Regions from separate parts of the Microbacterium sp. ZXT2-5 genome, predicted to be linked through region 2. Evidence: predicted binding sites of a transcription regulator. Region 2 holds the regulator's gene; each other region holds the start of a gene.
The links. The regulator LexA, encoded in region 2, represses DNA repair genes until DNA is damaged. The targets are predictions, from matches to a motif close to TCGAACANNTGTTCGA.
Positions count from the first base shown of each region.

Region 1: a site for LexA is predicted at 3,900-3,915, ahead of imuA' (DnaE2-dependent mutagenesis accessory factor ImuA'). Genes of this name have one in related genera too.
Region 3: a site for LexA is predicted at 5,131-5,146, ahead of ACZBH1_RS08610 (HNH endonuclease signature motif containing protein). Genes of this name have one in related genera too.
Region 4: a site for LexA is predicted at 4,943-4,958, ahead of ACZBH1_RS05475 (intein-containing Rv2578c family radical SAM protein). Genes of this name have one in related genera too.

Region 1 covers NZ_JBUZWD010000001.1:2,729,525-2,736,701, reverse strand. The annotation lists gene ACZBH1_RS12210 (error-prone DNA polymerase) at 1-1,302, opposite strand, end outside; gene ACZBH1_RS12205 (DNA polymerase Y family protein) at 1,354-3,084, opposite strand; gene imuA' (DnaE2-dependent mutagenesis accessory factor ImuA') at 3,086-3,889, opposite strand; gene ppk2 (polyphosphate kinase 2) at 3,998-4,810, shown strand; gene ACZBH1_RS12190 (EamA family transporter) at 4,762-5,682, opposite strand; gene ACZBH1_RS12185 (MarR family winged helix-turn-helix transcriptional regulator) at 5,722-6,240, shown strand; gene ACZBH1_RS12180 (HNH endonuclease) at 6,259-6,756, opposite strand; gene ACZBH1_RS12175 (M23 family metallopeptidase) at 7,141-7,177, opposite strand, start outside.
Region 2 covers NZ_JBUZWD010000001.1:26,523-33,699, reverse strand. The annotation lists gene ACZBH1_RS00170 (hypothetical protein) at 1-1,493, opposite strand, end outside; gene lexA (transcriptional repressor LexA) at 1,563-2,243, opposite strand; gene ACZBH1_RS00160 (LysM peptidoglycan-binding domain-containing protein) at 2,502-2,870, shown strand; gene ACZBH1_RS00155 (histidinol-phosphate transaminase) at 2,932-4,026, shown strand; gene hisB (imidazoleglycerol-phosphate dehydratase HisB) at 4,023-4,631, shown strand; gene hisH (imidazole glycerol phosphate synthase subunit HisH) at 4,628-5,299, shown strand; gene priA (bifunctional 1-(5-phosphoribosyl)-5-((5-phosphoribosylamino)methylideneamino)imidazole-4-carboxamide isomerase/phosphoribosylanthranilate isomerase PriA) at 5,352-6,098, shown strand; gene ACZBH1_RS00135 (SseB family protein) at 6,082-6,894, shown strand; gene ACZBH1_RS00130 (pyridoxal phosphate-dependent decarboxylase family protein) at 6,994-7,177, shown strand, end outside.
Region 3 covers NZ_JBUZWD010000001.1:1,960,841-1,968,017, forward strand. The annotation lists gene pulA (pullulanase-type alpha-1,6-glucosidase) at 1-5,003, shown strand, start outside; gene ACZBH1_RS08610 (HNH endonuclease signature motif containing protein) at 5,189-6,631, shown strand; gene ACZBH1_RS08615 (hypothetical protein) at 6,610-6,762, opposite strand; gene ACZBH1_RS08620 (hypothetical protein) at 6,860-7,177, opposite strand, start outside.
Region 4 covers NZ_JBUZWD010000001.1:1,267,027-1,274,203, reverse strand. The annotation lists gene ACZBH1_RS05490 (TetR/AcrR family transcriptional regulator) at 11-673, opposite strand; gene ACZBH1_RS05485 (alpha/beta fold hydrolase) at 744-1,703, shown strand; gene ACZBH1_RS05480 (SGNH/GDSL hydrolase family protein) at 1,813-2,736, shown strand; gene ACZBH1_RS05475 (intein-containing Rv2578c family radical SAM protein) at 2,751-4,934, opposite strand; gene ACZBH1_RS05470 (M15 family metallopeptidase) at 5,360-6,364, shown strand; gene ACZBH1_RS05465 (acyl-CoA dehydrogenase family protein) at 6,498-7,177, shown strand, end outside.

The sequences.
Region 1 (7,177 bases), 2.7 Mb from region 2:
GTCGATCGCGGTGATGTCGAGCAGGTAGCAGACGGCGCTGTTGGCGGCAGAGCCTCGCCCCTGGCACAGGATGCCTCGCCGCCGCGCCTCCTGGACGATGCCGTGGACGATGAGGAAGTAACCGGGGAAGTCCTTCATCTCGATCACACCGAGCTCGCGTTCGATGCGCTCCCGGTCCTCCGGACGGAGATCGGGATACTTCCGCGGCACCGCATCCCATACGAGCGAGCGCAGCCACGACATCGGCGTGTGCCCCTCGGGCACCTCCTGCTTCGGCAGCGCGGGCTTCGCGCGCCGCAGCGGGAAGGCGAGCTCGTCGGCGAGCGTGACGGTGCGGGCGACGGCGTCCGGGAACCGGACGAACCGCTCCGCCATCTCGGCGCCGGACCGCAGGTGCGCGCCGGCATGGGCGGGCAGCCAGCCGTCGAGCTCATCGAGCCCGCGATTGGCGCGCACCGCCGCGACGGCGGCCGCCAGCAGCTGCCGCTGCGGCACCGCGTAGTGCACGTTGTTCGTGGCGAGGAGCGGGAGTCCGCGCTCCCGGGCGAGACCTGCCAGCACGTCGTTGTGGCGGGTGTCGAGCGGATTGCCGTGGTCGATGAGCTCGACGTGGACGGCGTCGCGCCCGAACAGGGCGATCAGCCGGTCGAGCTCGTGGGCGGCCGCGTCGGCCCCCGCCCTTCCGGGAGACGACACCAGGGCCTGGCGGACGGCGCCCTTGCGGCATCCGGTGAGGACGGCCCACTCCCCCGCCGCCTGCGCCGCCAGCTCGTCGAGGTCGTACACCGGGCGCCCCTTCTCGGCGCCCTGCAGCTGCGCGTGCGTGATGGCGCCGGCGAGCCGGTGGTAGCCCTCCTCGCCGCGGGCGAGCACCAGCAGGTGGCCGCCCACCGGGTCGGCTTCGCCGTTCTGGGGCTTGGGCAGCTCGAGTGACAGCTCGGCACCGAAGACCGTCTTCAGGTCGAGCGCTTCGGCGGCCTCGGCGAAGTGGACGATGCCGTAGAAGCCGTCGTGGTCGGTGATCGCGAGCGCGTGGAGCCCGAGCCGCTCCGCCTCTTCGGCGAGCTCTTCGGGTGAGGACGCCCCGTCGAGGAACGAGAACGAGGAATGGGCGTGCAGCTCGGCGTAGGGGATGACCTCGGCCGGTCGCTCGATCCTGGGCGGCACATAGGGCCCGCGCTTGTGCGACCAGGCGGGGCTGTCGCCGCCGTCCGCGCCGGCCGGTCGCGGGTCCGGCCGACGCCGGTCGCTGAGCACGCGCTCGATCTCCGACCACGACACACCGGGGTTGTTGAAGCCCATCAGCCGCTCCTCGATCGGCTGATGAGCCCGTGGGAGCACAGGTACCGGGGGTCAGTCATAGGTCGCCTCCGCGGTCCAGGCGTCGCCATCGCACACCAGCAGCCATGCGCCTCCGTCGGCGTCGACGACCTGGAACCGGTACGCACGGCGCGAGCGCGCGGCATCCCATCCCCGCTCCACCACCGGCCACGGACCTGCCCACGCCTCGATCGGACGCCGGCGCCCGCTCTCGATGAAGAACGCGGGCACGGCGGCGACATTGCCCCGGTCGTCGACGTCGACGAGCTCGCCGCCCAGCGCCCGCACGTCGACCGGCACCGGATCGGCGAACACCGTCGACGGCAGCGGCTCGGGAAGGCTCCCCGGCCACGGCCGCGCGCGCTGCGCCGCGAGTCCGCCCCCGCCCTTCGCCTGCCGATCGCGCTCGTCGCGGTCGCCCCACGGGACGAGCACCTGTCGTTCCGCGAGCCACCTCCCGCCGCCGATCGCTGGGGTCACGACGCCGCGGTGCCCGAGCATCGCCTGCACCCGCGACAGCGCGTGGTGCACCCTCTCTTCGGGGCCGCCGCCGAACAGCGCGGGGGCATGGTGGGATGCCGCGTCGACCGCCTCCGGTGAGATCCGCACGAGCGTGACCCCGCTGCGGAGCCCGGCTGCCGGATCACCGGCGCCGACGTCCTCCGCGAGCTGCCAGCGCACACGGTCGACGACCGCCGCCGCGTCGAACGAGCCGGGATGAAGCCACACCCGTTCGCTGCGCTCCCCGCGATCCCCGACGAGCTCGACGCGCAGCTCGGTGCACACGAGGTCGACCGCGCCGAGCCCTGCGACGAAGTCGTCGGCGGTGACGCGCATCGCGAACGCGACCTGATCGGCGATCTCGAGGGGCGGCTCGAACGCGATCTCGCGCTCCAGCTCGGGCGGCGGCGTGCGGGGCTGCACGGGCCGGGAGTCGCGCCCGGCGGCGAGCGCATGGAACCGGACGCCCCGTTCACCGAACCGCTCGCGCACCCTGTCGGCCTCCATCGCGGCGAACCCGCCGAGGGTCTGCACGCCCAGCCGCGCGAGCAGACCCACCAGATCGGTCGCCGCCGTGACCTCCTCCGCCCGGCCCCCGAGCATCGCCGACGCGTCGAGCACCGAGATCGGCAGCGGTGCGAGGAAACCGGCCGCACCGCCGGCGGGCACGACGAAGACCGGGTCGTCGGCGCTCGTGCCGCCCCTGGCCGCCTGCTCCGCCGTGAACGGCCCGTCGGCGACGCCGGCCCGCACGTCGTCGAGCCCGGCTTCGCGCAGCACGCCGATCAGCACGCGGGCCGCCTCGATCTCACCGCCGTAGTAGCGCGCCGGGCCACGGATGCGCAGCGCGCACAGTCCCGGCCTCACCAGCTGCACACCCGGCGCGCTCTCCTCGATCAGCGACACGATCGACGCGAAGGCGCGGTGATCGCGCGCGGCATCCGCGTTCACCAGGACCAGTCCGGGACAGCGCGCCTGCGCATCGCGCCGCCGCATCCCCCGGCGCACCCCCTCCCCGCGCGCATCGACTGAGCACGCGACGATGAGATTGCGCTCCACCACGGCGATCGGATGCCGCCTCCCCTCGCCCCGGTGCGGACGGTCGTCGCCCGGGCGTTCGCCCGCCGCAGTCATCACCGCTTCGGGGGCACCGCCCGAGGAGCCCGGGCGCCCTGCGCCTGCGCCCGCCTCCCGTTCGAGCGCCGTCACAGGCCAATCGGGGAACCACAGCACGAGGCTCCGGACCGGTGTTCCGGGCGTCATGTCACCCCACCGCCCTCGCCTCGAGCGGATAGGACTCCGGTGCTGCGACCGCGTGCAGTCTCTCGACCGGACGCATGCGCTCGGGCGCGACGGAGACGTGCCCGGCGGCATCCGGAAGCAGGACACGCGTCCGGCGCGACCGCGGCCATCGTCGGCTCGACGAGGTCAGCGTGACCTCCCGGCCGGAGAGGTACCCGTGCCCCCGGCCCACGCCCTCCCATGCCGGCTCACCCACCTCGATCACGGCTTCGGCCTGCGGCCACGGCCCCTGCACGAGCAGCACGGCGCCGCGATCGCGCAGTCGCGCCGCGAGGCGCGCCACCTCGCCGTCGGCGGCACGCCCGGACGGCCGCACCGCGACCACCGGCAGCACTTCGGCGACGGTCGCGGTGACGGCGAGCCATCGCGCACCGGGATCGGGGATGAGGACGAGCCGCGACAGATCCACCCCCAGCCCCTCCGCCGCCTCGGCGCCGAGACGCGGCATGCCGATCACGCCGCACCACGACCCGGACTGCGACGGCTGGGCGAGCAGCGCCAGCAGTACCGACGTCGAGCGCGGCAGGCAGTAGGCGGATCCGGGCCGCAGTCCCCCGCCGGGCAGCAGCGAGGCGAGGGCGGGATGCACCGGCAGTACGGGGGCATCGAGGCGCCGGCCCTGCACTCGCTCGAGCTGGGCGCGCAGGCGTGCCACGGTGCCCGTCGATCCGCCAGGCGATGCGAGACCGGCGGGATCTGGCGCCGTCGGCTCGTGCTCGACGGGCTCGTGCACATGCTGTGCGGTGAGCTGCACGATCGCCCCCATTTCCACAGGCTAGAACAGATGTTCTAACTTCTCAACCGGTAGGGAACGAGAGTACCTCCTGCTTCCGACACTTTTGTTCGACCCCGCGCCGCCGTGTAGCCTCTGGCCATGAGCGAGCGACGGATCCCCAAGCCGGCCTACGAGCGGGAGCTGCGCCGACTTCAGGCCCAGCTCGTCGACATGCAGGCCTGGGTCCAGGCGACCGGCGCCCGCATCGTGGTGATCTTCGAAGGGCGCGATGCGGCGGGCAAGGGGTCGACGATCAAGCGCGTGTCGGAGTACCTGAACCCCCGCGTCACGCGCATCGTGGCCCTGCCCACCCCGACCGAGCGCGAGCGCACCCAGTGGTACTTCCAGCGATACGTCCCGCACCTTCCCGCCGCGGGCGAGATCGTGCTGATGGACCGATCCTGGTACAACCGGGCGGGCGTCGAGTACGTCATGGGCTACTGCACCAACGCCGAGTACCACCGGTTCCTCCACCAGGCGCCGATCTTCGAGCGGATGCTCGTCGAAGACGGCATCCTGCTGCTGAAGTACTGGTTCAGCGTCTCACCGGACGAGCAGGAGGCGCGCTTCCGGTCGCGGGCCGACGACCCGATGCGCCGCTGGAAGCTGAGCTCCAACGACGTGCTGTCGATCACGAAGTGGGAGGACTACTCCCGCGCGAAGGACAGCATGTTCGTGCACACCGACATCCCCGAGGCCCCCTGGCACGAGGTGCCCTCGGTCGACAAGCGTCGCAGCCGCATCAACATGATCTCCCACCTGCTCTCGCGGATCCCCTACGACGTCGTCGACCGCGAAGAGGTCGTGATCCCGCCGCGTCCGCCGTCGCGCGGCTACGAACGCCCGCCGAGGAACCTCGAGAACTACGTGCCCGACGTCGCGTCCAGGCTTCTCGGCACGCGCGACAGCTGACGGACGCCGCCCTCGGCGCGACGAGCCGGACGCGCTGCGCCCACCACGATCCCGGCGAGGACGAGCGCGATGCCGACCGCCTGAGGCACACCGAACGCCTCCCCGGCGACGATGACGCCGAGCACCACGCCGGTGACCGGATTGAGCAGCCCGATCACGCCGACGACCCCCGGTGACAGGCGCCGCAGTCCCGCGAACCACGCCGCGTACGCGAGCGCGGTGGCGACGAGCGCCAGGTAGGCGAACCCCAGGGCGGACGACACGGTCAGCACCGGCGGAGCGCCCTCGACCAGCACCGCGACCGGCATCAGCACGATGGCGCCTCCGACCAGCTGCCATGCCGCCATCGGCAGCGCAGGCACATCGGCGCCCCAGCGCGAGGTCAGCACGAACCCGAGCGAGGACGCCACCATCGCCCCCACCGAGGCGACGACGCCCCACGGATCCGCCCCCGCCGCATCGAAGCCCAGCATCACGCCCACCCCGACGAGCCCGACCCCGGCCCCCGCCACGGCCGCGAGCCGCGGCCTGCGTCGCAGCAGCACCCACGCGAACAGCAGCATGCACGCCGCGGATGCCGACATCAGCGTCGCGGCGAGACCCGACGTCAGGCGCTGGCCGGCGATGTAGACGAGCACGAAGAAGCCTCCGACATTGAGGGTTCCCAGCACGAGCGAGCGCCACCACCAGGATCCGCGCGGAAGCCGGCGGGCGATCAGCAGCACGATGATGCCGGCCGGAAGCGCCCGCAGCACCCCTCCCCACAGCGGCGCCTCGGCCGGGAGCAGGGCATGCGTGACCACGTACCCGCTCCCCCATGCGATCGGAGCGATCGCCGTGAGGGCGATCCATACCCACCGTTTATCTTCCATGGAAGACACTTTATCTTACTGGGAAGATAAAGTGGACCCATGGCCGAAGACCGTCTCCCCGACGACGCGCTCGACCGCGTCGCACAGATCCAACGCGAGTGGCGGCGCGAGCGGCCCGACCTCGATCCCTCCCCTCAGGGCGTCATCGGCCGGCTGCACCTGGTGGCCCTCGAGCTGACCGAGCGACTGGTCGACGTCTACGGCCGGTTCGGGCTCAGCGAGGGCGAGTTCGACGTGCTCGCCACGCTCCGCCGTGCCGGCACGCCGTACGAGCGGCCGGCGGGCGAGCTCGCCGACCACACGCTCGTCACCACGGGCGGGCTCACCAAGCGCGTCGACCGGCTGGAGGCACGGGGTCTGGTCGAGCGCCGGACCGAGGCATCCGACGCACGAAAGCGCCTCGTGCGACTCACGCCGGAGGGCCGCCGGCTCATCGATCAGGCGATCGCCGCCCACCTCGAGAACGAGCATCGCATCGTCGACGAGCTGGGGAGAGCGGATGCCGCGACGCTCGAGCGCATCCTCACGCGCTGGCTGCGCATCCTCGACGGGCCCTGAACCGTCTTCGAGGAGAAATCAGGCCGCGAGCGCCAGATACGGCTCCCACCGCGGGTCCGTACGCTCGGTGCCCCGAACGGTCCACTGCGCGCCGCGAGGCGGGCGCGGCGTGAAGCGGAGCTGCCAGTCCATCTCCTGCGGCGTGCGGTCGCCCTTGACGTTGTTGCAGCGCAGGCAGCACGCGACGAGGTTCTCCCACGAGTCCGCGCCGCTGCGCGAACGCGGCAGCACGTGGTCGATGGTCGACGCGGCCTTGCCGCAGTACGCGCAGCGGTGGTTGTCGCGACGGAGCACCCCGCGACGCGTGACCGGCACGTGCCGACCGCCCGGCACGCGCACGTAGCGGGTCAGGATGATGACCGCCGGGCGTTCGTACGCACGTCTGGTCCCCCACACCGGATCGGTCTCGGTGTGTTCCACCACGGTGGCCTTCTCGTTCATCACGAGCACCAGCGCCCGTTTGAACGACACGACAGCGAGCGGCTCATAGCCCGCGTTCAGCACCAGAGTGCGCATTGATCATCCTCTCGAATGGCCGGGACGGCTTCTCGGTATTCGACATGCGACGATCAAGGGCGCAGGGGCATGAAAAAAGGCGCTGTCTTATAGACAGCGCCTTGGAACCACGGCAATGCCGCGGCATCCGCTCGTGCAATGCCGAAGGACGAGGCGTCCGAGCGCATCCATGGTGCGGATGCGTGGTGTGCAGCCCATCGGCTCCCTCCGCTCTCTCAGCGTCGGGACTCAGGCTAACGCACTGGGCAGACACCGGGGCCGCAGCGGTGTGAACGACCCATGGCGTGTCGAAGAACGGATGCCTCCACCCGGCCGGGTGGAGGCATCCGTTGCGCTGTGATGCAGGAGCCGGTTCGACGTCCGCGACGGGCTCGGGGTTCGGGCTCAGCCGGCGTTGGACTGCAGCCACGCCCAGGGATCG
Region 2 (7,177 bases):
GTCGCGGCATCCGGCGTCTCCACCACCACGGTGTCGGCATCCGCGTCGATCACGAGGGTGTCCGCCTCGGAGTCGAGGACGAGGGTGTCGCCGTCGGTGACGCCCGCCGGCCCGGCGCCGTCGGCGGGGGGCACCGCGACCACGTCGGTCGCGGCCGCCGCCTCGGCGTCCTCCGGCCGGCGCTGCAGCAGTTCGGTGACCCACCACACCAGGAGCCAGACGATCAGGACCAGGAAGACTTCTCCGACCGACAACGGCCGCAGGAGCATCAGCCACAGCACCGCGAGGACGCCGAGGACCACCCGGACGAGCACGCGCTGTGCGAAGAGCCACGAGCCGACTCGGCCGGTGTCCACGCCCCGCCGGAGGGCGGCGGTCCGGATCCCGGCGTTCATCGACGCGACCCCGTGGCGTGCCGCCTGAGCGCCGCGCCAGCGCCCCGACATCCACGCGATCACCGCGATCACCACGCCGAGGAGCGTCAGCACCACCGCGGTGTCGCGCATGGCGCCGGTGATCTGCTCGTACATCGAGGCGAGCGCGCCGGCCGGCACGCCGAGGTTCGGTCCGCTCAGCGCGAGCACGGCGCCGCCGGCGCCCAGGGCGATCGCGAGCGCGGCCGCGCCGACCGCGATGCCGACGCCTGTTCCCAGGACCGCCGTGGAGCGCCGCCGGGCGATGGCGATCCCCGCGACGAAGAGGACGAGGGCCAGCAGCGGCGTCCACCACCCCGCGGCCACCGCGAGGTTGTAGACCGTGCCGACGACCGTGAGGGCGTCGCTCTGGGCCACCACGATCGTCCTGTCGATCTCGGGGATCTGCTCGGCGATCCCGATGCCGCGGTCGACGAGGCGGTCCTTCACCTCCGCGATGATCGGGCCCAGCTGGATGCCGATCTCCCCCTCGCCGGTGATCACCACGGCGCCGCCGGCCGTACCTCCCGCCGCGACGGCCTGCAGCGAGCGGTGACTGGCTCGCAGAGCCGTCTCCCACACGTCGGCGAAGGCCTCCGACTGCACGAGGCGCGTGACGGTCGTGTCGACGAGGTTCTGCACGCCCTGCGCGGCGGGGGAGCGCAGCAGATCGAGGGCGGCGAGGGCGCGCGGCGGCAGATCGAGCTGCTGGATGCCGTCGAAGAGATCGTTCACGACCGTCTCGAGGTTCAGCGACTCGTCGATCGCCGCGGTGACCTCCTGCACGACCAGCGCCTGAACCTGCGGGTCGTCGGCCAGCGGTGCGAACGTCTCGACGAAGCGCGTCTCGTCGACCAGCTCGACGCGTGCCCACGCGGCGACGATCGACACCGGCACCAGAATCGTGGCGATGACGATGCACAGCGCCGAGAAGAAGGCGCGCCAGCGGCTGCCGGGCGGCTCGGTCGACGTCCTGGCGCCCTGCGCGGAATCACCGCGGAGTCGGGCGTTCTCCGCCTCGAGCGCCTCGAGGCGCGCGCGGAGGTCGGCGGCGTCGGCGATGCCGGTCGTGTCGGTCATCCCCCCCTTATAGCGCGCCGCGCCGCTGCCCCGCCAGGACCTTCGTCACGCGTTTCGGGTGAAAGCCGCTCAGACCGCGCGCAGCACCGCCACGACCTTGCCCAGCACCGTCGCCTCGTCGCCCAGGATCGGCTCGAACGCGGAGTTGCGGGGGAGCAGCCATGTGTGGCCGTCGCGCTGCCGGAAGGTCTTGACCGTGGCCTCGCCGTCGAGCATCGCCGCGACGATCTCGCCGTTGTCGGCGGTGGCCTGCGCGCGCACGACGACCCAGTCGCCGTCGCAGATCGCGGCGTCGATCATCGACTCGCCCGAGACCTTGAGCATGAAGAGGTCCCCCTTGCCGACGAGCTGGCGGGGCAGCGGGAAGATCTCCTCCACCTGCTGCTCGGCGGTGATGGGCACGCCGGCGGCGATCCGCCCGACGAGGGGCACCAGGGCGGCGTCGCCCAGCGAGGGCGCGGCGTCGGCCGGGCTCTCGGTCGCCGACCCGGGGAGGTCGATGAGCACCTCCATCGCCCGCGTCTTGCCGGCGTCGCGGCGGAGGTAGCCGCTGAGCTCGAGCTGGTTGAGCTGGTGGGTCACGCTCGACAGCGACTTCAGGCCGACGGCGTCGCCGATCTCGCGCATGCTCGGCGGGTACCCGTGGCGCGCGATGGAGCGCTGGATCACCTCGAGGATCGCGAGCTGCTTGTCGCTGAGGCTCTTGCGCCGACGAGTCTGGGGCTTGTCGCGCCCGGCCGCGTCGCTCATCTTCCGGCTCCCGTCCTGCGCCCGCGAGCGCTGTTTCTTCGAATGTCGGAGGCCCGTGGTGGGGTTCTCGTATCGAAACCGTATCCGCATACCGGGGGTACGGGGAACAACCCGTCCGCGTGTCGCGTTCGATCATTCGGCACTCGGGCCGAGTCTTGACACCGTCGAGAGTCGAAGATAGCTTCGGAAGAGAGGTTCGCACTCCCCGCTCCCGGCCGAGCGGGGAATGCGAATCTCTCCCCATCACGAGGAGACACCATGACCGCGATCGCTTACACGACGTCCGTTCCCTCGCCGGCGCGTGCGACGCGTCTGCGACTCACGGTGCGGGGCCGCCGCGTCCTGGCCACGCTGGCGGCGATGCCCGCGGTGATCGCGCTCAGCGCCGCGGTCATCGGCGGCGGGGCGGCTCTCGCCACCCGCGACGCCGGTGCGCCGGCGGGGTCGTTCAGCACCGTCACCGTGTCGCACGGCGACTCGCTGTGGACGATCGCGGAGGACGTCGCGCCCGGGCACGACCCCCGCGACGTGGTCGACGCCATCGTCCGCCTGAACGCACTCGACGGCGTCACCGTCCAGGCCGGGCAGAGCCTGGCGATCCCGGCGGAGTACGGCTCGGCGGAGTAGGGCCCGGCCGAACCGCGCCGCCGACGTCATCCGAGGCGGGAGCGTGTCGCGCGGCTCTACCATGGGAGGGGTGAGTGCACGTCTCGAAGACCTCCCTTTACGCGCCGATCTCCGCGGGCAGACGCCCTACGGCGCTCCGCAGGCACCGCTTCCCGTCGCCCTGAACGTCAACGAGAACACGCATCCGGTTCCGCAGGAGGTCGCGGACGACATCCTCGACTCCATCGCCCTCGCCCTGCGCGATGTGAACCGGTATCCCGACCGCGAGTTCACCGCCCTGCGCGAGGGCTTCGCCGACTACCTCGGACACGGGCTCACCCGCGAGCAGATCTGGGCCGCGAACGGGTCCAACGAAGTGCTCCAGCACATCCTCCAGGCCTTCGCCGGACCCGGCCGTACGGCGTTCGGCTTCGGGCCCACCTACTCCATGTACCCGCTCCTGACGCGGGGGACCGGGGCGGATTGGATCGCCGGGACGCGGTCCTCCGACTACTCGATCGAGGCTGCGGACGCGGCCGCGCAGGTCGCCCACGTGTCGCCGGCTGTCGTCTTCCTGTGCTCGCCGAACAACCCCACGGGCACGCCCCTGGGCCTCGACGTCGTCGAGGCGGTCTACGACGCGACCGACGGCATCGTCATCGTGGACGAGGCGTACTTCGAGTTCGCGCCCCACGACGAGCGCTCGGCGCTGACGCTGCTGCCCGGTCGCGAGCGGCTCGTGGTGTCGCGCACGATGAGCAAGGCGTTCGCCTTCGCGGGTGCCCGCGTGGGGTATCTCGCGGCCGACCCGGCGCTGATCGACGCGCTCCGGCTGGTGCGGCTCCCGTACCACCTCAGCGCCTTGACGCAGGCGGCGGCCACGGCGGCCCTGCGTCACGCCCCGACGATGCTGCGCATGGTGGATGAGATCGTGGGGCAGCGCGACCGCATCTCGGCGACCGTCGAGGCCCTCGGCTACACGCCGCACGAGTCGTGGACGAACTTCGTGCTGTTCGGCGGGGTGCCCGATCCGGGCGCGACCTGGAGCGCGCTGTACGACGAGGGCGTGCTCATCCGCGATGTCGGCATCCCGAATCACCTCCGCGTCACCGCCGGGACCGAGGAGGAGACGACCGCGTTCCTGGACGCACTGGCCTCGGTAGGATCGACGTCATGAGCGCCGCATCCCGCACCGCCTCGCTGCGGCGGGCCACGAGCGAGTCCACGGTCGAGCTCGAGCTCGATCTCGACGGCACCGGCCGCAGCCGCATCGACACCACGGTGCCCTTCTTCGACCACATGCTGACCGCGTTCGCGAAGCACTCGCTCACCGATCTCACCGTCCGCGCCTCCGGCGACACCGACATCGACGCGCACCACACGGTGGAGGACATCTCGATCGTGCTCGGACAGGCGATCCGCGAGGCGCTCGGCGACAAGTCCGGCATCTCGCGCTACGGCGACGCGCTGGTCCCGCTCGACGAGGCGCTCGCGCAGGCGGTCGTCGACATCAGCGGCCGCCCCTACCTCGTGCACACCGGTGAGCCGGCCGGTTTCGAGCACCACCTCATCGGCGGCCACTTCACCGGCTCGCTCGTGCGCCACACGTTCGAGGCGATCTCGTACAACGCCGCGCTGACCGTGCACGTGCGCGTGCTGTCCGGCCGTGATCCGCACCACATCGCGGAGGCCGAGTACAAGGCTTTCGCGCGGGCGTTCCGGCAGGCCAAGGCGCTGGACCCCCTCGTCGAGGGCGTCCCGAGCACGAAGGGCGCGCTATGAGCGCAGCGGCGTCCGCCGACCGCGAGAGGCCGCTCGTCGCCGTCCTGGACTACGGGTCGGGCAACGTGCACTCGGCGGTCAAGGCGCTCGTCGCGGCCGGCGCCGACGCCCGGCTCACCTCCGACCGCGGCCTCGTGATGGACGCCGACGGGCTCTTCGTCCCGGGCGTCGGGGCATTCCGCGCCGTCGCGGAGGCGCTGCGCGCCAGCCGCGGCGACGAGCTCATCGAGCGCCGCCTCGCGGGCGGGCGTCCGGTCATCGGCGTCTGCGTCGGCATGCAGATCTTCTTCGAGCGCGGCGTGGAGCGCGGCATCGACACCGAGGGCATGGGCCAGTGGCCGGGCGTTGTGACCGAGCTCGACGCGCCGGTGCTTCCGCACATGGGCTGGAACACCGTGCAGCCCGGCGAGGGCTCCCGGCTGTTCCGAGGGATCGAGCAGGAGCGGTTCTACTTCGTCCACTCGTTCGGTGCGCAGAAGTGGCTGCTCGATGTGCAGCCGCCGTTCCCCGAGCCGGTGCTGACCTGGTGCGAGTACGGCACGCCATTCCTCGCCGCCGTCGAGAACGGACCCCTCTCGGCGACGCAGTTCCACCCCGAGAAGTCGGGGGAGGCCGGCATCCGCCTGCTCTCGAATTGGATCGAGGGGCTCGGCGGGGATAACCTCTGAGACCGTGCCAACTCCGGGAGCGTCTGCTCCCGACATTCCCGCACGAGGAGCCATGAACGATTTCGCGTCCACACCCGAGCTCGTCCTTCTGCCCGCCGTCGACGTCGCCGACGGCAAGGCCGTCCGTCTGACCCAGGGCGAGGCAGGCACCGAGACGAGCTACGGCGATCCGGTCGACGCCGCGCTCGACTTCGCCCGCCAGGGCGCCCAATGGATCCACCTGGTCGACCTCGACGCCGCATTCGGCCGCGGAAGCAACGCCGGCGTGCTGCGCAAGGTCATCAAGCAGGCCCGCGGCGTGCAGGTCGAGCTGTCGGGCGGGATCCGCGACGACCGCACGCTCGAGGCCGCCCTCGAGAGCGGCGCCGCCCGCATCAACCTCGGAACCGCCGCACTGGAGAATCCCGAGTGGGCGGCGGACGTCATCGGCCGGTACGGCGACGTCATCGCCGTCGGACTCGACGTGCGCGGGACGACGCTGGCGGCGCGCGGCTGGACGCGCGACGGCGGCGACCTGTGGACGGTCCTCGATCGCCTCGAGGCGGCCGGCTGCAGCCGCTACGTCGTCACCGACGTCACGAAGGACGGCACGCTCAAGGGCCCGAACCTCGACCTGCTGCGCGAGCTCACGTCGCGCACGCCGAAGCCGATCGTCGCCTCGGGTGGCGTGTCGAGCCTCGACGACATCGTTGCCCTCCGCGAGCTCGTGCCGCTGGGCGTCGAGGGCGCGATCGTGGGCAAGGCGCTGTACGCCGGTGCCTTCACGCTCGCCGAGGCGCTGGATGTCGCCGGACACTGACCCGCCGTCCGGCGGTGCGCCCCACGGCCACAGCCACCACGGCGACCCCGCCGCCGACTCGGCGGGCGTCCCGTGGGAGGGACGCGCCTTCCACTCCAACCCGCACGCCTCCGACGACGGATCCGCCGATCCGGCGCTCCTGGCCGCGCTGACGGCGTTCCGCGCCGGCACCGGCGCGCAGGCGCAGGTCGTCGACGCGTACCGTCGCGCGCGGCTGCTCATCCCGCTCATCGCGGAGAAGGGCGACCACGGCGTCGGCGCGCACGGCCTCGAGGTCGACAAGACCCAGGAGCTGTCGATCGTCACGGTCGCGGCGCCGGACGGTCGCCGGGTGCTCCCGGTGTTCACGTCGGTGGACACCATGAGGCGGTGGGATGCCTCCGCCCGGCCGGTCCCGGTCGAGGGCGTCCGCACGGCTCTGGCCGCCGCCGCCGACGACACCGACCTCATCGTGATCGACCCGGCGTCGGAGACCGAGTTCGTCATCCGGCGCCCCGCGGTCTGGGCGATCGGCCAGGGACAGCCGTGGGAGCCCAGCTTCCTGTCGCCCGAGGTCGTCGCGGGACTGCACGCCAGCATCGGCGGCGAGCTCTCGGTCATCGACCTCGTCGTCGACGCGGGCGACCCGGACGCCCGGCTGCGCGGCCCCGAGCTCATCGTCAAGCTCCAGCTCATGGACGGCCTCGAGAAGCTCGAGCTCGACGCCGTGCTCGCGCGCCTGGCCAAGCGCTGGGCGGCCGACGACCGGATCGCGGTGCTCGTCGACTCGCTGACGGTCAAGCTCGTCCGCTCCTGAGCCCCGGCCCGTCGCGCCGGCGCCCGCCGGGCGCGGAGTGCGCGGTGCCCTTGCGAGCCCGGAGTGCTCGGTGGAGGATCGGCACGGCAAGGGGGTCGCATGGACGACGCGTCGACGACGGAGCAGTACCGGCGGGCGCTCGAGGCCGCGCACCGCGAAGCGCTGCGCTGGCTGGATTCGCTGCCGGATCGGCCCATCCGTCCCGAGGCCGACGCGGACGCCATCCTCGCCCGCCTGGAGCGGACGCTGCCCGAGACGGGAGCGTCGCCGACGGCGGTCGTCC
Region 3 (7,177 bases), 1.9 Mb from region 2:
CGGGCTACCACGGCTACTGGATCACCGACTTCACGCAGATCGATCCGCACCTCGGCACCAACGCCGAGCTCGAGGCGCTCATCGCCGAAGCCCATGCCAAGGGCATCAAGGTCTACTTCGACATCATCACGAACCACACCGCCGACGTCATCTCGTACGCCGAAGGCCAGTACTCGTACGTCGACCAGGCCACCAGCCCGTACCGCGACGCGAGCGACGCCGCCTTCGACCCTGCGACCTACGCCGGCACCGGGTCATTCCCCGACCTCGACGCCGAGACGTCGTTCCCGTACACGCCGGTGATCGCTGCCGGCGACGAGTCCGCGAAGACGCCGGCGTGGCTCAACGACCCGACGCTGTACCACAACCGCGGCAATTCGACCTGGTCGGGCGAGTCCGTCACCTACGGCGACTTCGACGGCCTCGACGACCTCATGACCGAGCATCCGACCGTCGTGAGCGGGTTCGTCGAGGTGTACCAGGACTGGATCGACCTCGGCATCGACGGCTTCCGCATCGACACCGCCAAGCACGTGAACTTCGAGTTCTGGGAGCAGTGGACCGCCGAGGTGCTCGACTACGCCCGCGACGTCAAGGGCAAGAAGGACTTCTTCATGTTCGGCGAGGTGTACGACGCCGACCCGGTGAAGCTCGCGCCGTACGTCCGCGAGACCGACATGTCGAGCGTGCTCGACTTCACCTTCCAGTCCTCCGCTGTGAGCTTCGCCGCCGGCAACAGCGCCAAGGGCCTGCAGAGCCTCTACGCCGGTGACGACTGGTACACCACCCCCGACTCGTCGGCGACGGCCCTGCCGACCTTCCTCGGCAACCACGACATGGGCCGCGTCGGCTTCATGCTGCGCAACAGCGACAACGCGCTCGAACGCGACCTGCTGGCGCACGACCTGATGTTCCTCGGCCGCGGCCAGCCCGTCGTCTACTACGGCGACGAGCAGGGCTTCGTCGGCGCGGAGCCCGGCAACGACAAGAGCGCGCGGCAGTCGCTGTTCGCCTCGCAGGTCACCGAGTACCAGGACCAGAACCTGATCACGGGCGAGATCGCCGGAGCGGTCGACCGCTACGCCACCGATGCGCCGGTCTACGCGCACGTGGCCGAGCTCGCCGCACTGCGCGCGGCCCACCCTGCGCTCGTCACCGGCGCGCAGATCGAGCGCCACGCCGACAGCGGCGCGGGCGTCTACGCCTTCTCGCGCGTCGACCGCGACGAGAAGGTCGAATACCTGGTCGCGCTCAACAACACGACGGCCGAGAAGACGGTCGCGCTGACCACGCTCACCCGGAGCACGGCCTTCGCGCCGGTCTACGGCACGACGACCGGGATCACGACGGATGCCTCGGCCGCGGCATCCGTCACCGTCCCGGCGCTCTCGGCCGTGGTATATCGCGCCGACGCGCCCGTCACGGCCCCCGAGGCGCCGCTCGCGGTCGCGGTCTCGGCACCGGCCCCCGGTGCGGGCGTCAGCGGCTCCACGCCGATCTCCGCCGACGTGGACGACGCGACCTGGACCGAGACGAGCTTCGCCTGGCGCGTGGTCGGCTCCGCCGAATGGCACGCGCTCGGCACCGCAGAGGATTCCGACCCGCGCGTCTTCCACACGGTGGAGGGGCTCGCGGACGGCACGCTCGTCGAGTACCGCGCCGTGACGACGGATGCCGCGGGCGGCCACGCCGCCGCGTCCACCTACGCCTCCGTGGGCGACCCGGTGACGCTGGAGGTCTCCGAGGAGCCGGAGTCGCCGATCTCGATGGTGACCGTCCCGGGCAGCCTCAATGACGAGATGGGGTGCGCCGGTGACTGGGCGCCCGCCTGCGAGGCCGCGAAGCTGACGCTGCGCGCCGACGGCATCTGGGCGGGCACGTTCGACCTTCCCGCCGGCGAATACGAGTACAAGGTCGCCATCGACGGCTCGTGGGCGATCAACTACGGCGCGAACGGCGTGCGCGACGGCTCGAACATCGCCATCGACCACCCCGGCGGTGAGATCACGTTCTACTTCGACCCGCGGTCGAACGTCGTCCAGTCGACGGCGGAGGGTCCGATCGTGACGGTGCCCGGCTCGTACCAGAGCGAAGCGGGGTGCGCCGGTGACTGGGCGCCCGACTGCCTCGCGAGCCTCATGGCCGACGGCGACAAGGACGGCGTCTACGAGCTCTCGGTCACGCTTCCGGCGGGCGCCTACGAGGCGAAGGTCGCCCACGGCATGAGCTGGAGCGAGAACTACGGCGTGGGCGGGGCGCCCGGCGGGTCGAACTACTCGTTCACCGCCGAGGAGGGATCACCCGTCGTCTTCCGGTACACCCTCGCGACGCACGTGCTCGACATCGGCGGCGAGGGCATCGCGGGCCTCGGTGAGGAGCGCGCGCACTGGATCGACGAGCGCACCATCGCCTGGCCGGCCGACCTCGGGGCCGACGTCGCGGCGACCTGGCAGCTGCACGCATCCCTGGACGCGACTCTCGCGCTGGAGGAGGGCGCGGTGGTCGGGGGCGCCGCGATCGACCTGACCCGCATCGACGGCGGCCTCACCGACGAGCAGGAGGAGCGGTTCCCGGCGCTGGTGGGCTTCATTGCGCTGGAGGTGGCCGACGGGACGGATGCCGCAGCCCTGCTCCGCGGGCAGCTGATGGTGTCGCAGCGCGACGCCGACGGCGCGATCCGCGCCTTCACCGGCGTGCAGATCCCCGGCGTCCTCGACGACCTCTACGCGGACGTCGTCGCCGACGTGGAGCTCGGTGTGTCGTTCGACGGCAAGAAGCCGACGTTCCGCCTGTGGGCGCCGACCGCGCAGGCCGCGACGCTGCTGACGCGGGACGCCGGCGCCGACGGCGACGCCGCACGTCACGAGGCGACGTGGGACGAGGCATCCGGAATCTGGACCGTCGAGGGCGGGAAGAAGCTCAAGGGCGACGAGTACCTGTGGGAGGTCGTCGTCTACGCGCCGACCACCGGGGCGATCGAGACCAACCAGGTCACCGACCCGTACTCCCTCGCGCTCACCCTGAACTCCGAGCGCTCCGTCGCCGTCGACCTCGATGACAAGTCGTGGCGGCCCAAGGCGTGGGAGAAGACCGAGGCTCCCGTCGTGGATCGCCCCGTCGACCGCGCGATCTACGAGCTGCACGTGCGCGACTTCTCGATCACCGATGAGTCGGTGCCCGAGGCCGAGCGCGGGACGTACACGGCGTTCACGCGCGACAGCGCGGGGACCGCGCAGCTGCGCGAGCTCGCGGACGCCGGCATCAACACCGTGCACCTGCTGCCCACGTTCGACATCGCGACCATCGAGGAGGACCGGTCGAAGCAGGCGGTGCCCGCCTGCGACCTGGCCTCGTTCGCGCCGGACGGCACGGAGCAGCAGGCGTGCATCGAGGCGGTCGTCGACGCCGACGGCTTCAACTGGGGCTACGACCCGTACCACTACACGGTGCCCGAGGGCTCCTACGCCACCGATCCAGAGGGCGGTGCGCGCGTCGCCGAGTTCCGTTCGATGGTCGGCGCCCTCCACGGGATGGGTCTGCAGGTCGTGCTCGACCAGGTCTTCAACCACACCGCGCAGTCGGGCCAGGAGGCCAAGTCCGTCCTCGACCAGGTCGTGCCCGGCTACTACCACCGTCTCAACCCGGCCGGCGGCGTCGAGACCTCGACGTGCTGCCAGAACGTGGCGACCGAGCACGAGGTCGCGCAGAAGCTCATGGTCGACTCGGTCGTGACGTGGGCGCGTGACTACAAGGTCGACGGCTTCCGCTTCGACCTCATGGGCCACCACTCGAAGGCGAACATGCTCGCCATCCGCGATGCGCTCGACGAGCTGACGCTCGAGCATGACGGCGTCGACGGCGAGGCGATCTACCTGTACGGCGAGGGCTGGAACTTCGGCGAGGTCGCGAACAACGCCCTGTTCGAGCAGGCCACCCAGGGTCAGCTCGGCGGCACCGGCATCGGCACGTTCTCCGACCGGCTGCGCGACGCCGTCCACGGCGGCAGCCCGGTCGACGGCGGCTCGAAGTTCTACCAGGGCTTCGGCACGGGTCTGGCCACCGACCCGAACGGCAGCGACCGGTCGGCGCCGGGCGACCCCTTCGCCGACCTCGCGCACAAGACCGACCTGGTGAAGCTGGGACTCGCGGGCAACCTGCGCGACTTCTCGTTCACCGCCTCCGACGGCACCGTGAAGGCCGGAGACGAGCTGGACTACAACGGCTCGCCCGCCGGGTACGCCGACCAGCCCGACGAGGTCATCACCTACGTCGACGCGCACGACAACGAGACGCTGTACGACCTCGGCGTGCTGAAGCTGCCGGCCGACACCCCGATGGCGGACCGCGTGCGCATGAACACCCTGTCGCTCGCGACCACCGCCTACTCCCAGACCCCGTCGTTCTGGCACGCCGGCACGGAGCTCCTCCGCTCGAAGTCGCTCGACCGCAACAGCTACAACTCGGGCGACTGGTTCAATCGCATCGACTGGACCGGCCAGGAGTCCACGTTCGGCTCGGGCCTGCCCCGCGAGGGCGACAACGGGAGCCACTGGGACGACCTCGCGCCGCTCCTGGCAGACCCCGCGAACAAGCCGGGTGCGTCCGACATCGCCGCGGCCGAGGCATCCGCCCTCGATCTGCTCCGCGTGCGCGAGCAGGTGGGTCTGCTGCGTCTCGGGTCCGCCGGCCTGATCGAGCAGAAGGTCTCGTTCCCGAACAGCGGGACGGATGCCGCTCCCGGCGTCATCGTCATGCTCATCGACGATCTGGTGGGCGCCGACGTCGATCCCGCGCTGAAGGGTGCGCTCGTGGTGTTCAACGCGGGCACCGAGACCACGACGCAGACCATCTCGGAGCTCGAGGGTCGGCCGTTCTCGCTGGCGCCGGCGCTCGCCCAGGGTGCCGACCCCGTCGTGAAGACGACCACGTGGGACGCCGCCAGCGGCACGGTCACCGTCCCGGCCCGCACGGCGGTGGTGCTCGTCGAGACCCAGCGGCGCTGACTCACCGGCGCTCGCCCGTCACGTGGCGGGCGAGCGCCGGGAGCTCGTCCGCTGGGGGGGGGGGGGGGGGGCAGCGCCTCCTCCACAGGGCGCCGGATCGCGTGCTCCAGACGGGTTATCCACTGGTTCGAAAAAGCTTTTGATCTGGGCGTTTCGATGTCGGAACCCCTGGCCACAATGGGGGTATGACGCAGTTCGCCGCAGCCCTCGCCGACCTCGCCGACGCGCTCGCCGGCGTGGTCGCCGCGGCGTTCGCCGATGACGGGTTGCGTGCCTGTGACGACGGCGAGGTGCTGTCGGCGCTCGCGGGCGCGGCTCGGGTGCACCGCGGCGTCGAGGCCGTCATGGTCGAGGCCGTGGCGCAGCTGCAGGCGCGCGACGACCTTCGGCCCCACCCCGACCGGGCGACGACGCGGTACGGGTGCCGCAACCTCAGCGAGCTCGTACAGCGGGCCACGCGCCTGTCGGGGCGCAGCGCGGCCGATCTCGCCGCCGCGGCCGGCGTGGTGCAGCGCAGCACCGCGCCGTCGACGGGAGAGCTGCTGCCTGCGACGTTCCCGTGCATGCGCGACGCGCTCGCGGCGGGGCAGGTGGGCGTCGATGCGGTCGTCGCGGTGGCCTCGGCATTCCGTCGCGTCGGCGTGGGTCGGGTCGAGATGCTCGCCGCCGACGAAGAGCTCGCGGCCGCGGCAGCCGGTGCGGGGCCGGATGCCGCAGGCCCGGCCTCGGCCGACGAGCTGCGCGCGCTCGCACAGGTGTGGGCGGCCTACCTCGATCCCGATGGCGCTGAGCCCGTCGAGGCGAGGGCGCTGCGCAAGCGGGGACTCACGGTGGGGCGACGCGACGGTGACGGGCTGGTCCCGGTGCGCGGCAATCTCCTGCCCGAAGTCGCCGCGCAGCTGCGACTCGGGTTCGACAGCGTGCTGAACCCTCGTGTGGACGCCGCGCCCGCGATGGGCGGCCCGTGCTTCACTGACGCCGACGCCGACAGTGACCACGACTGCGGCGCGCCGTCCGAGGATGCCGCCGATTCGCGCACCCGCAAGCAGAAGCAGCACGATGCGCTGGCCGTGCTGCTGGCGGCAGCGGTGGCATCCGGTGAACTGCCCATGCTCGGTGGCGCCGCACCGACACTGGTCGTGGCCGTGCGCGAACAAGACCTCGCGTCGGGGCGCGGGTACGCGCACCTCCCCGGCGGCGACGAGCCGGTCTCGATCGCGGCGGCCCGGCACATCGCCTGCGCGGGTGCGGTGCAGCGGGTCGTGCTCGGCGCGGCCGGTCGGATCGTGTCGATGCGGACGCTCGACCGCGTGTTCAACCATCACCAGCGCCGGGCCATCACCCTGCGTGACGGCGGATGCCTCATCCCCGGGTGTCAGGTGCCGCCGCAGTGGTGCGAAGTGCATCACGTCGAGGAGCATTCGCGGGGTGGGTCGACGCACACCGACAACGGGGTCCTGCTGTGCTGGTTCCACCATCGCACCATCGACTCCGGCGGGTGGCAGGTGGCGATGGTCGAGGGGGTGCCGTACGTGAAGGGCCCGTACTGGTGGGATGCCGAGGTGAAGTGGCGGCCGGCCACGAAGTCCCCGACCAGACAGCGAGATCAGATCGCGCTGCGCATCTGACCACGTCGCTGTCGGCAGTGATCGGATGCGGCCAAACGCGGCGCGATCGGCGCGATCGGCGCGACCGGCGCGACCGGCGCGATCGGCGCGATCGGCGCGATCGGCGCGATCGGCGCGAACACCGCGAACACCGCGAACGCCGTGAGTGCCGCGATGTCGGGGGCCGGTGCGTGCCGCGATGTCGGGGCCGGTGCGTGATGTCCGACGGGCATGAGGGGGTCCGGACCGTTACGAGCCGGGCAGTTCGAGCTCGTACACCTCGTCGTAGTCCTGGTACGTCACCGTGACCGTGACGGGCCGGTCGATCACCGCGGGCGGCAGCCTGAACACGTGCGTCGTCGGTCCCATGTCCGCGGTGCAGGGGTTGTTCGGCGACGGCCCGAACTCGACCTCCACCTCGCCGCTGCCCCGCACCTGCGGTGCCGACGGGACCGGCGGACAGCTGCCGCTGCCCATCGTGATGATCGCGAACTCGTCGTCGTCGATCCAGCCTGCGGAGGGCTCGCCGCTGAGGGGGTCGGGCATCGGGCCCTCCCAGTCGTCGGG
Region 4 (7,177 bases), 1.2 Mb from region 2:
CGGATGCGGCTCAGGGCGTGGAGGCTGCGCCGATCGCGTCGACCAGCGCGGGGTCACCGCCGAGCGCCGTCAGCCGGGCGCGGACGGCGACCTCGGCGCGGCGGTACGGCTCATCGCTCGCGTGCAGCAGGGAGCGGGTGTTGGCGGCCTCGAGGAACGACACCAGCTCGAACGTCAGCTGGCGCGCATCGTCGAGCAGAGGCAGCTCGCCGGCGGCCATCGCGTGCTCGATGCTCGCGGTGAGGTAGTCCTCCCACTGGCCCGAGGCGGCGATGACGGCGTCCCGCACGACACCCGGCTTGGCATCGAACTCGACGGACGTCGCCGCGAAGAAGCACCCGCCGCTGAACACGCGGTCGCGCGAGTAGGAGACCCAGTCGGTGAGGAGCGCGCAGACGCGGACGAGCCCGCGCGGTGTCCTGGCACGGGCGGGCGCCACCACGCGGTCGATGAAGACCTCTCGCGCCGCCGCGACGACGGCCAGCTGCAGCTGCTCCTTCGACCCGAAGAGCGTGGCGATGCCGCTCTTGCTGTGCCCCGAGGCATCCGCCAGCCGGCCGATCGTGAGGCCGTCGAGGCCCTCGACCGTCGCCGTGTCGACCGCGTGCGACAACACGGCACGCCGCGACTCGTCGCCGCGCAGGCGGCGGCGGTCGACGGGGGGTTGTGCCATGCCTCGAGGTTACCGTACGATCGTTCGTATTCATAAGTACGACCGTTCGTATTCTTCGGATCGGAGCATCATGGATGTCGCAGCCGCCGTCGCCGGCACGTCCGTCCGCGCCGCAGGCGCCCTCTCGCCCCGGTGGGGCGCCGCCGTCGCGATGCCGCTCTTCGGCCGCGTCGCCAGTCCGCGGCCCGTTCACCCCGACCACGAGCCGACGATGTCCCGCGCCCGACGCGGTCGCGTCACGGTCGCGGGCGTAGATCGGCGCGGTGCCGAGGTCGAGACGTACGAGTGGGGCGGCGGAAACCGGGTCGTGCTGCTCGCGCACGGCTGGGATGCGCGCGCCAGTCAGTTCGCGCCGCTCATCCGCGAGCTCGTCGCCGAGGACTACCGTGTCGTCGCGTTCGACGCGCCGGCCCACGGGAACTCGGCCGGGCGGCGCACGTACCTCGTGGACTGGCTCCACGTCTTCGCGACACTCCAGGAGCGCCACGGCGGGTTCGAGGCCATGATCGGGCACTCGTTCGGCGGGCTCGCCACGCTGATCGGCGCCGCGGGAGGCATCCGGGCATCGCGGGTGGTCACCATCGCCGCGCCGGCGGACGCCGCTGCGCTGCTCACGCAGTTCCAGGCGGGCCTCGGCTACTCCGATGCCGTGTCGCTCCGGATGAAGGAGCTGTTCGCGAGCCGGTACTTCCCGGGTGAGCCCGACCCGTTCGCGTGGCTGTCGAGCGTGCAGCGGCCCGTGCCGGCCACGGTGCCGCTGCTGATCGCCCACGACCGTGAAGACCGCCTCGTGCCCTTCGCGGAGGCGCAGCGCATCGCGGCGGCGCATCCCGGTGCCCGTCTTCTGGAGACGCGCGGACTCGGGCACAACCGGCTGCTCGCGGCAGACGTCGTGCTCGACGCGGTGCTGGCGCACCTCGCCGCACCGGAGGTCGTCGCGGCGCCATCGGCCCCGCCGATCGCCCAGGGACGACCTGAGCCGGCACCGCTCCCCGCCGGCGCGGCACGCTCCGTGCCGGTGGGAGTCTGAGCCCCGTCGCAGCGGGGCCCTTCCGCCCCGATGGCCGCTGTGGTATTGCTGTGACCATCGACGAAGGCGTCGAGTCGACTGGGGGGTCGAGAGCACTGGGGGTATTCCGATGGACGTCTCGATCACACGCGTGCGGACGCACGAGGATTCGCGGCGCCGGCTGCGCGCCGTCATTGCGGTGGTCGCCGCGCTGGCGGTGGCATGCCTGCTCGCCGTCGCGGCCCCCGCTGAGGCGGGCTGGGCCGCGCCGGTCGCGGCCGCGAAGCCCGACAAGCCCGGCGGCGGCAACGGCGGAGGCGGCGGGGGCGGCGGAGGCGGCGGGGGCACCGTCGAGCCCGCGTACGCGGCGGTGGGCGACTCGTTCGCCGCCGGCGTGGGCGCCGACAGCTATCTCGACAGCTCCTGCTACCGCAGCTCAAAGAGCTACCCGAAGCTGCTCGACGCCGATCCCGACAAGCGGCTCGTCGCCTTCCTCGCCTGCTCGGGCGCCAACACGTCCGCGGTGCTGACGCAGGTCGCCGGCATCCCCGCCGACGCGAGCATCGTCACGGTGACCGTCGGCGGCAACGACGTCGGGTTCGCCGACGTCATGCAGAACTGCTTCGTCCTGGTCACCTCGACCTGCTCCTCGAAGATCGCCGCGGGGTCCGCGATCGCGACCTCGGACGCCTTCAAGGCCAGCATCGCGAACGTGATCGGGGCGATCCGCACCAAGGCCGCGACTGCGCGCATCGTGGTGACCGGGTACCCGCTGCTGTTCTGGGAGAACTCCTCGGGCGTCAACCCCAAGTACACGTGGGCGGACGAGGTGAACGACCAGACCGTCGTCCTGAACGACGTCATCGAGCAGGTGACCGTCGCCAACGGCGCCCGCTTCGTCGACGTCGAGGACGACTTCGCCGGACACGGCATCGGCAGCACCGCCCCGTGGATCAACGACTTCCGGTGGCTCAGCAGCAGGAACGCCTTCCACCCCAACAGCGCGGGGTACGTCGCGTACGCCGCGGCCGTGCGCGTGACGCTGGCCGGCTGAGGGCGGGCTCGCCGTCAGAAGAGCCGGCCGGATGCCTCGGCGCCGAGCGTCGCGATCCTCGCCGTCGCGCTCCTCGCCGTCGTGTTCCTCGCGCTCGCGGGGGCGGCACGCCCGCGTGAGGTCGTGACGATCGGAGCGGCGCGTGCGTCGGCGCGGTCGGCGAGTCCTGCCACCGGCGCCCCGCGCCCGTGCTCCTCCTCGGCGCGCCCGTCGAGCCGGTGCGCGCGCAGGAGCGGCCGCACGCGCTGCGCCAGCCATGCACGGTACGCCTTCGGCGCATTCGCGGTCACGCCGGGGTACATCCCTCGATACGACGGCACGAGTTCCGGATGCCGCTGCTCGAGCCACTGCATGAACCACTGCTTCGCGCCCGGCCGGAGGTGCAGCGCGCCGTAGACCACCCGGATCGCGCCGGCCTCTTTGATGCGGGACAGCGCGTGGTCGATCGCTGCTGTCGAGTCGGTCAGGTGCGGGATGATCGGCATCAGGAACACCGTGACGCGGAAGCCCGCGTCGGCGGCCGCGCGGACCGTCTGCAGCCGGGCGGAGGCGCTCGGCGTGCCCGGCTCGATCAGGTGCTGCAGCTCGTCGTCGAACACCGCGATCGACATGGCCAGCGTGACGGGCACGTGGGCCGCGGCATCCGTCAGCATCGGCAGATCGCGCCGCAGCAGCGTGCCCTTCGTGAGGATCGAGAACGGCGTGCCCGACTCGGCGAGCGCCGACACGATGCCCGGCATGAGCTGGTAGCGGCCCTCGGCGCGCTGGTAGGGGTCGGTGTTGGTGCCGAGCATCACCGGCTGGCGCTGCCAGCTGCCCCGCCGCAGTTCCTTCTCGAGCACGTCGGCGACGTTGATCTTCACGACGACCTGCGTGTCGAAGTCCCGCCCGGCGTCGAGGTCGAGGTACTCGTGCGTGCCCCGGGCGAAGCAGTTGTGGCTGATCACCCCGTTCGCGATGAAGTCACCCGTCGATGTCGTGATGTCGACCATGTCGATCGTCTCGCCGAGGTCTTCGATGGAGACCACCCGCAGTGGTGCGGCGGACGTGACGGCGTCGCCGATGAGGGACAGTTTGCGGGTGATCGCGGGCTGGGTGAGCTCGAAGAACCGGCGCCGGGCGGGGAGCCCGCCGAGCAGCCGCACGGCGCTCACGCCATTCGCGCGGGGCGGCTCCTGCACATGGGGGAAGCCGTGCGCGTCGAGGGCGCCGCAGATCGCAGACAGGATCCGGGGGTCGCGATTGATGATCCGCAGCACTCCCCGGCTGCAGCTCCCCTCGGCGTCGAAGACGCCGGCAAGGAACCCCCGAGACCACTCTGGCGACGGGTCAAGCGGCCATCCGATCAGTTCTGTGATCGCGTCGTCATCCGACCCGCGTGAAGTGAAGATGGCGTTCATCTCGCGGCGTTCTGCCGTCGCGGCCGAGAATCTGCGGAGGGTCGTCCGCACGCCTGCCGCCTCGAGGTAGCCGCGGGAGCGGTCCAGCGCCTCAGAATCCGCCAGAGCGAGCCGGAATCCATGTGCCACATAGGTCCCTCGCCCGTTGCTTCGCGGGTACGACCGTCTGAGCATCATCGCGTCACCGCGGATCAGGCCGCAGAGATAGCCCGACTGGTACGCGTCCGTCGGAAGCGCGGGGGACGAGGTGCCGCCGAGGCCGAAGCCCAGGAGCTTGTTGTTCGTCGTGAGGTGCGGTCGCTGCGGCGCCCCCTTCGGTGCGGGCTGCACGTGCTTCCAGCCGCGTTCGGTGAGGAAGCGGTGGTCACCGCTCGCCACGAGCAGGGTGCCGTCGGCGAGCGTCACACGATACGCGCGCTTGCGCGTCTCCCACTGTGCGGAGACTGTCGCGCGGACATATCTGCGGTAGGCGCCCTCCCGACGGGTGCCGACGACCTCGTCACCCGCGCGAACGTCACCGATGCGCTTGCTGCGTCCGTCGGCCATCAGAACCTGCGTGTCGGGATGCAGGCAGTACACGCACGAGTGACTGCATCCGCGGTACGGGTTCACGGTCCAGTCGAACGGCATCGCGGACGCCATCGGCACATGGTTGAGCGCCGACTTGCAGAGCACCTCGTGGAAGGTCACGCCGGCGAACTCGGGCGTGGTGACCGAGCGCACGAGGCCGTTGAGCTGCTCGAGGCCGGGCAGGGCCGCGGCATCCGCCACACCCAGCTCCTGACCCTGCCAACGCATTCACCCATGAGAACAAAAATTCGAAAGCGCGTCAAGACACCGGGGCGGTGTGTCGAACATCGCGGGAAAGCGTGCGCCGATGCTCCGTCCAGGTCAGAATGGCAGGCGTGACGGAGCCTGGCCGGCTCGCCACCCCCCGAGCCGTTCCCGAGACTCGTCGCGCTGCCCGAGCGATGCGCGATGAGGCGGCGCGGCGCGCCCGGGAGGAGTCCGCCGCGGTCGCACCGGACGCCGCGTCCGCCGCACCTGCACCCGCTGCCGCGGCCTGCACGGCCTCCCCCGCGTCCGCGCCTCACACCGCATCCCCCGCGTCCGCGCCTCGCACCACCTCCCCTGCGGCGGCCGCGCCCGACACGGCAGCGACGCATCCGGTTCCCTCGCTGCGAGCGCGACCGGGCGGGCGCGTCGCGCGCCATAGCCGCCCGGTGACGAGTGAGCGGCGGGCCGCCCGCGGCGCCGAGGTCCTCGCCGTCGGCGAGGACGCGCAGCCGGTCCGGCACGCGCGTCCCCGGCGGCTCACGGGCCGCGTCGCCGCGGTGGCGGGCCTCGCCGCAGGTGCGGCACTGCTGCTCGGCTCGGCGGCGATGACGGCCGCGATGCTGCCGCCCGCCCCGCCGGCAGAGGTCGAGGCTGCGCTCACCACCACGCTGGAGGCGCGTGAGATCGAGCAGCTCCCCGTGCCCGCCGTGGAGCAGTCGCCGCTGGCCGCAGACCTCTGCGCTCTGCCCGAGTTCCTCACCGCGCTCCGCTCGGGCGCCGACGAGCAGGCGATCGTCGCCGCGGGCGGCGGCGAGGCGTTCCGCTCGGCAGTGGTCGACGGCCGTGCGCCGTGCGTGGACCTCGGCGACTCGTCGCGCATCTGGGCCGTCGTCGACAAGCTGCGCCCCGCGTCTCCGATCGACTATCGCCCCGGCGGCCTGGTGCTGCCCGACGGCGTGCGCAACATCGAGGGAGGCGCCCTGCGCACGGAGGCGGCATCCGCTCTCACCTCGCTCGTCAATGCGGCGCGCACGGCTGGCGTCGGCGAGATCGCCCTGGAGAGCGGGTTCCGCTCGTACCAGACGCAGCAGCAGACCTACGGGCGGCATTTCGCAGAGCGTGGCGACCGTGCCGATCAGGTCAGTGCGCGGCCCGGGTACAGCGAGCACCAGCTGGGCCTCGGGGCCGACGTCGTCGCGTGCGCCGGCGCCTGCGGCACACTCGACGACCTCGCCGCGACGCCGCAGGGGCAGTGGGTCGCTGCGCACGCGTGGGAGCACGGGTGGATCGTGCGCTACGTCGAGGGCGCGACCGAGGTGACCGGGTACCTGCCGGAGCCCTGGCACCTGCGCTACATCGGGCCCGAACTCGCCAAGGCGTACCACGACGGCGGGTGGACGTCGCTGGAGGCCTTCTTCGCCCTCGCCCCCGCGCCGGACTACGCGCAGTGAGCGGGCGCGGCATCCGTGATGAAGGAACTCGATTCCACATCAGGTGAGACTGGATGTCGCGGGCGCGGCGTAGGATCGGGGTACCGGGGCCGCGACGGGACGCCGGCTCGACGAAGAGAGAGGTTCGCCTGCCATGGAGCGGGATATCTACGACGAGGACCACGACGCCTTCCGCGACGTCGTCAAGGAGTTCATCAAGCGCTACGCCTCGGACGAGAAGCGCCGGCAGTGGGACCGCGACGGCGAGATCGACCGCGCCACCATGCTGGCGGCGGGCGAGGCCGGGATCATCGGCCTGTCGGTGCCCGAGGAGTTCGGTGGCGCCGGCATGCTGCAGGACTACCGCTTCCGCTCGATCGTGCTCGAAGAGACGATCGGCGCGGGCCTCGGCTCGCTGGCCGGCGCCCTCGGCATCCAGGACGACCTGGCCGTGCCCTACATCGTGCACATGGGCACGCAGGAGCAGAAGGAGAAGTGGCTGCCGGGCATGGCGACCGGCGAGATCCTCGGCGCCCTCGCGATGACCGAGCCCGGCGCCGGCTCGGACCTCCGCGGCATCAAGACCACCGCCAAGCGCGTCGAGGGCGGCTACATCGTCAACGGTGCGAAGACCTTCATCTCGTCGGGCAAGACCGCCGACATGGTGGTCACCTTCGTCAAGACGGGTGAGGGCAACCGGCCGGATGCCTTCAGCCTGCTGATCCTCGAGGACGGCATGACGGGCTTCGACCACGGCAAGAAGCTCGAGAAGATGGGCTTCCACGGCTGGGACACCGCCGAGCTGTCGTTCACCGACGTCTTCGTTCCCGAAGA